Regions from separate parts of the Streptomyces sp. NPDC088766 genome, predicted to be linked through region 3. Evidence: riboswitches for the same ligand, from Rfam matches in the RefSeq annotation. Region 3 holds a riboswitch; each other region holds the start of a gene.
The links. A riboswitch is a leader RNA that binds a small molecule or an ion and turns the genes downstream of it on or off. The one in region 3 is predicted to bind cyclic di-AMP.

Region 1 (2,192 bases), on a different contig from region 3:
TCCTGGAACACCTCCACGACGTGCGGGGCGTACGGCGCCTCATGGTCGAGGGCGGCGGCACGATCCACACCCAGCTCCTCCAGGAGGGCCTCGCCGACGAACTCCAGCTCGTCCTGGCCCCCCTGTTCGTGGGCGACCCGCACGCACCCCGGCTGTTCGGCCCCGGCGGCTACCAGGGCGGGCGCCTGCGGCTGACGGGGACCCGGCGCATCGAGGACGTGGTCCTCATGTCGTACGAGCCCACCGCACCCGGTACCGGGCTGCTCCCCGCCGCAGCCGACCGGCACTGGCTGGCCCTCGCCTGCGGGCTGGCCGCCGCCTGTCCGCCGTCGCGGACCGCGTTCAGCGTCGGCGCGGTCGTGGTGGCGGCCGACGGTACGGAGCTGGCGCGCGGCCACTCCCGCGAGGCGGGCGACCCCGTCGTCCACGCCGAGGAGGCGGCCCTCGCCAAGACCGACCCCGCCGACCCCCGGCTGGCCGGCGCGACCGTCTACAGCAGCCTGGAACCCTGCGCCCGGCGCTCCTCCCGGCCGGCCCCGTGCGCCCGTCTGATCCTCGACGCGGGCGTGCGCCGGGTCGTGACGGCCTGGCGGGAGCCGGACACCTTCGTCGCCGACGCCGACGGGAGCGGCCTGCTGGCCGCCGCGGGCGCGGACGTCGTCGTCCTTCCCGAGTACGAGGAGCGGGCGAAGGCGCCCAACGGCCATCTGCTCCGCCGGACCCCCTGACCGGTCCCCCGGGTCCGACCGTGGTTCTGGGCGTCCCCCGCATGGCGTAGACTGGTGTCACACCGACGCGGGGTGGAGCAGCTCGGTAGCTCGCTGGGCTCATAACCCAGAGGTCGCAGGTTCAAATCCTGTCCCCGCTACTCAATGCCGAGGGCCGGAATCCCGATCAAGGGATTCCGGCCCTCGGTGCGTCAGGGCGACCCTTCCCGTCACGTACGGTCAACGCGTCGGAGCCCTGCGCACAACATCTGAGACACCGTCAAAAACCCGGTGACCCCTGAACCGTTCGGGCGGCCGGTCAACTCGCCCGTTTTTCACCGCTCCTGGGCTGAAAGTCCAGGCCATGAATGTTGTTGATCAAGCCGAACGGCTTGGAATCCCGCCCCCGCGTCTATTAACGTTCGATAACGCAGCGCGGTCGTCCCAGCCGTCACAAGAGGCGGCTCCGTGCGCACGCGCCGAATCCCGCAAGGGAACCGGGGAACCACCAACTTGGGGTGAATCACGCGGAAGCCGCCGTACAGTCACGGCCGGTATACGCGCGTAGGAGACCTTCCCGCTCCGAACCCGTCAGCTAACCCGGTAGGCGACGGAAGGAAAGGAGTACGCCCGCGTGGCGTCCAACCGGCCTGCCCCAGAAGCCCCCGCCGTGCCCGGCCAGCAGACCTTCGGCTACGGCACCTACCGCACCGACGAGGGCCCCTGGGAGGAATGGAACCCCACCGCGGACTCCATTCGTCCGGTGCGCGGCAAGCACCGCGTCGCCAAGCAGCGCGGCGGACTCGCCCGCAGCTCCACCGTTCTCGGCGTCGGCGTCATAGCCGCCGTCGGCGGCGCGGGCATGGCCAGCGCCAACACCGGCAAGTCGCCCGTCTCCATCTCCATGCCCGACCTCCCCTCGGTGGGTTCCCTCATCTCGGACGACGACACCCCCGAGGAGACGGCGCCCGCTCTCAGCACCTTCGGCGCCTTCGGTACCGAGGCCGTCGCCGCCGACAGCGCCGACAGCGGTGCCGACGCCGGAGAGGCGCTGCGCAACCGGATCATGGCGCAGGCCGAGTCGCAGCAGACCCAGGTCGAGACCAAGGCGCAGGAGGCCGCCGAGGCCGCCGCGGCCAAGGCAGCCGCCGAGGCCGCAGCCAAGGCCGAGAAGGAGGCCGCGGCCAAGGCCGAGGCCGCCAAGAAGAAGGCCGCCGAGGAAGCCGCCAAGAAGGCGGAGGCCGAGCGCCTCGCCGAACTGGCCAAGCAGTACGCGCTGCCGACCTCCTCGTACACGATCACCTCGACCTTCGGTCAGGCCGGCGCCTACTGGTCCTCCGGGTACCACACCGGCCTCGACTTCGCCGCCCCCACCGGCACGCTCATCAAGGCCGTGCACAGCGGCACCATCACCTCCGCCGGCTGGGACGGGTCGTACGGGTACAAGACCGTGCTCACCCTCGAGGACGGCACCGAGATCTGGTA
Region 2 (2,192 bases), on a different contig from region 3:
CGCGGTGCGTCCACCGGCTGTTCGACGGACCCGACGAGCTCCCTGACCAGGGCGTACTGGGCGTGGTTGGTGTCCTGGTACTCGTCGACGAGGACGTGCCGGAAGCGGCGCCGGTAGTGCTCGGCGACGTCGGGGAAGGCGCGCAGCAGATTGACCGTCGTCATGATCAGGTCGTCGAAGTCGAGGGCGTTCGCCTCGCGCAGCCGCGACTGGTACATGGCGTAGGCCTGCGCGAGGGTCTTCTCGAAGCCGTCGGCGGCCCGGGCGGCGAAGTCCTCCTCGTCGATCAGCTCGTTCTTGAGGTTGCTGATCTTGGCGCTGAAGGACTTGGGCGGGTAGCGCTTGGGGTCGAGGTCCAGGTCGCGGCAGACCAGGGCCATCAGGCGCTTGGAGTCGGCGGCGTCGTAGATCGAGAACGACGAGGTGAAGCCGAGCCGCTTGCTCTCACGGCGCAGGATGCGCACGCACGCGCTGTGGAAGGTCATCACCCACATCGCGTTCGCCCGCGGGCCGACGAGCTGCTCGACGCGCTCCTTCATCTCGCCCGCGGCCTTGTTGGTGAAGGTGATCGCGAGGATCTGGCCCGGATGGACGTGCCGCTCGGCGAGGAGGTGGGCGATGCGGTGGGTCAGCACGCGCGTCTTGCCCGAGCCGGCACCGGCGACGATGAGCAGCGGGGTGCCGGAGTGGACGACGGCTGCGCGCTGGTTCTCGTTGAGCCCCTCCAGGAGCGCCGCCGCGTCGATCGGCGGGCGCGGGGCGCCGTCGCGGTAGTGGGTGTCCCGGTCCGGCGGCACGTCGAACTTCCCGCCGAACAGATCGTCCGGAACCGGTTCCGGAGAGTGATCGTCCTCGGGCGGCGGCGGGGGTTCCTCGTCGTGGCCGCGGGGGGCCTGGAGGTCCGCCAGGAAGCTGTCGTCAAAGAGGCTGCTCATCGCTCTCCGAGTCTAGGCCGCCCCACCGACAACCCGAGGCCGTCCGGGAAACATCCCGGCCCCTCACCGACCGGGGCGCCCCTTGCACCGTCGGTGACCGCGAACGGCGAAACGTCCGGAGGTCACGAAAATGTATCGGGCATATCACCCACCAACCTTCACAGGGGCCACACCAGTTGGCTACCGTGCCGGGCAGGCCGCTCGACCCCTTCCGGCGAACCTCGCCGGGCCGCGCGGCCTCCGCCGAGTCCGGTGTGCCCCGCGGCAGCCGGAGCCGGGGACCCACCGAGAACTTGGGGTGAATCGGCTCACTCCTGCGGGAGCAGAGCCGTAGGGCAACCCTTCCAAGCATTCGCCCGAACCCGACAGCTAACCCGGTAGGCGGAGCATGGAAGGAGTCGCCTCCCTTGGCGTCGCAGCACCGCAAGCCGCGCACCGCGAGCACGCGCATGGCGGGCATCCGCACGCCCGCTCTCGCCACCGCCGCCCTCACCTCGGTGGCCCTGCTCTCGCAGACGGCCAACGCCGCCCCCTCCACCGACGACAGGCCGAGCCTGGAGGAGGTCGAGAAGAAGGTCGACGACCTCTACCGGCAGGCGGAGTCGGCCACCGAGAAGTACAACGCCGCCAAGGAGAAGGCGACCAAGCAGCGCAAGAAGGTCGACACCCTCCTCGACGACGTCGCGCAGCGCGCGCAGAAGCTCAACGACGCGCGCGAGGAGCTGGGAACCTACGCCGCCGCCCAGTACCGCACCGGCGCCTCCGCCCCCGACACGGCGACCCTCCTGCTCGCGGACTCCCCGCAGGACTACTTCGACCAGACGCAGCTGATGGGGCGGGTGACCGACCGCCAGAAGGGCGCGGTGGACGACTACTTCGCCGACCAGGCGGAGACGATGAAGAAGCGCCAGGAGGCCTCCCGGAGCCTCCAGACGCTGACCGACTCGCAGAACGACCTGAGGACCGCCAAGGCCGCCGTCCAGAAGAAGCTGGGCTCCGCCCGCGCGCTGCTGTCGCAGCTGACGGCCGAGGAGAAGGCGCGGCTGGCGAAGATCGAGGAGCGCAAGCGGCAGGAGGCCGCCCGCAAGGCCGCCGAGCTGGCCGAGCAGCAGGCGGCGCAGGCGGCCGCGCAGCAGGAGAGCGCCGGCTCGCCGGATCCGGCGGGCACCGGCACGTCGACGTCCTCGTCGTCCCCCTCCAACTCCCCCTCCACGTCCACGTCCACGTCCACGTCCACGGACTCCTCGTACGCCACCA
Region 3 (2,192 bases):
CGGGGCCGTACGATCTGTCGCCGTACGTCGTCAGATGTTCACGCCGTGCTTGCGGAGGTAGGCGACCGGATCGATGTCCGAGCCGTACTCCACGCCGGTGCGGGCCTCGAAGTGCAGATGCGGGCCGGTGACGTTGCCGGTGGCGCCGGACAGGGCGATGCGCTGCCCCGGGGCCACCTTCTGGCCCACCGAGACGCTGATGGACGACAGGTGGCCGTACTGGGTGTACGTGCCGTCGTTCATCCGGATCACGACCTGGTTGCCGTAGGCGCCGCCCCAGCCGGCCTCGACGACGGTGCCGAGGCCCACCGCGTGCACGGGGGTGCCGCTGGCGGCGTGGAAGTCGATGCCGGTGTGGCTGCCGGAGGACCACAGCGAGCCGCCGGACCGGTAGCCGGTGGAGACGTAGGAGCCGCTGATCGGTGAGACGAAGGTGCTCAGGCGCTCGCGCTCGGCCGCGCGGGCGGCGCGGACCCGGGCCTCGCGCTCCGCCTCGACCTTCGCCGCGGCCTGGGCGGCGGCCTCCTTGCGCGCGGCTTCCGCCACGGCGGCCTGCTTCTGCGCGGCGGCCTGGTCGTCGATCCGCTCGGCGACCGTGTCACCGATGGTGACGACCGGAATGAGGCCGGTCTGCTCGACGGCCTTCTCCGCGGCGAGGGCGGGGCCGGAGGCGACGGTGCCAATGACGCCGGTGGTGGTGAGCGCCGCGATGCCCGCGGCGCGGGCGGTGGTGCGCTTCATCCTGCTGGGACGACGGTGCTTCCCGGTGGCGCAAGTGGACGCCATGAAGTTGAGCGGTCCTTTCCTTCCCTCTCGCCTACCGGGTTAGCTGACGGGTTCGGAGCAGGAAGGTCTCCTACGGACCCCCTCGCGGCTCGCGCGGGCGTCCGATTCACCCCAGGGACTGTCTGGTTGGGTCCCCGGCTCCCCTGGCTCGCGCCGTGCGGGGACTCGGCGATGACTGTCCGGTGCCGCGGACGCGGCGCACTGCCTGACGAACAGCCCGGTTGAAACTAGACGCGACGGCCGTCGATCCCCAAACGGAACGCGGCTTTTGTAGCGCATGCCACAGGGCAGACAGGCAGCCTTTCCCTCAATTCGGGCATCAGGGAGCCCTGGTGACACATCAGTCCACCAGGGCTCCTGCGCGCGGCCTCACGGCCGCCGGTCCGCGTTCCTACTCCGCGGAGACGACCTTCACCTCACCGATACCGAGGGCCTCGACCGGCGCCTTGATCGCCGCCGCGTCGCCGACGAGGACCGTCACCAGGCGGTCCACCGGGAAGGCGCTCACGACCGCTGCCGTGGCCTCCACGGTGCCGGTCGCGGCGAGCTGCTGGTACAGCGTGGCCTGGTAGTCGTCCGGCAGGTGCTGCTCGACCTGGTCGGCCAGCGTGCCCGCCACGGCGGCGGCCGTCTCGTACTTCAGGGGCGCCACTCCGACGAGGTTCTGCACGGCGACGTCCCGCTCGGCGTCGGTCAGCCCGCCCTCGGCGAGGGTGCGCAGCACCTTCCACAGGTCCTCCAGCGCGGGACCGGTGTTGGGGGTGTCGACCGAGCCGCTGATGGCGAGCATCGCGGCGCCCGAGCCGTCCGGCGCGGACCTGAGGACCTGGCCGAAGGCACGCACGCCGTAGGTGTATCCCTTCTCCTCGCGCAGGACGCGGTCCAGCCGGGAGGTGAGGGTGCCGCCCAGGCAGTACGTGCCGAGCACCTGCGCGGGCCACACGCGCGCGTGCCGGTCGGCGCCGACGCGGCCGATCAGCAGCTGCGTCTGGACGGCGCCAGGGCGGTCCACGATGACGACCCGTCCGGTGTCGTCGGCGGTCACCGGCGGCACCGGACGCGGCTGGGCCGCGGAACCGGTCCAGGCTCCCAGGGTGTCGCCCAGGAGCGCGTCGAGGTCGACTCCGGTGAGATCGCCGACGACCACGGCGGTGGCCGTGGCGGGGCGGACGTGCTTCTCGTAGAAGGCGCGTACGGCGGCGGAGTCGATCTTCTCGACGGTCTCCGCGGTGCCCTGGCGCGGGCGCGACATGCGCGCGGTCGCCGGGAACAGCTCCTTGGAGAGCTCCTTGGCGGCGCGCCGGGAGGGGTTGGCCAGCTCGTGCGGGATCTCGTCCAGGCGGTTGCGGACGAGGCGCTCGACCTCGCTGTCGGCGAACGCGGGCGCCCGCAGGGCGTCGGCCACG

Region 1: it holds a riboswitch for cyclic di-AMP, as region 3 does, so the genes downstream of both, ACIP5W_RS05235 (M23 family metallopeptidase) here and ACIP5W_RS23235 (M23 family metallopeptidase) in region 3, are expected to answer to the same signal.
Region 2: it holds a riboswitch for cyclic di-AMP, as region 3 does, so the genes downstream of both, ACIP5W_RS00735 (NlpC/P60 family protein) here and ACIP5W_RS23235 (M23 family metallopeptidase) in region 3, are expected to answer to the same signal.

The regions. Positions count from the first base shown of each region.
Region 1 is NZ_JBIVKQ010000003.1:4,629-6,820, reverse strand. It holds gene ACIP5W_RS05245 (dihydrofolate reductase family protein) at 1-728, shown strand, start outside; tRNA gene ACIP5W_RS05240 (tRNA-Met) at 795-868, shown strand; cyclic di-AMP (ydaO/yuaA leader) riboswitch at 1,175-1,334, shown strand; gene ACIP5W_RS05235 (M23 family metallopeptidase) at 1,342-2,192, shown strand, end outside.
Region 2 is NZ_JBIVKQ010000001.1:162,379-164,570, reverse strand. It holds gene pcrA (DNA helicase PcrA) at 1-935, opposite strand, end outside; cyclic di-AMP (ydaO/yuaA leader) riboswitch at 1,167-1,334, shown strand; gene ACIP5W_RS00735 (NlpC/P60 family protein) at 1,385-2,192, shown strand, end outside.
Region 3 is NZ_JBIVKQ010000017.1:52,780-54,971, forward strand. It holds gene ACIP5W_RS23235 (M23 family metallopeptidase) at 31-786, opposite strand; cyclic di-AMP (ydaO/yuaA leader) riboswitch at 800-967, opposite strand; gene ACIP5W_RS23240 (M16 family metallopeptidase) at 1,178-2,192, opposite strand, start outside.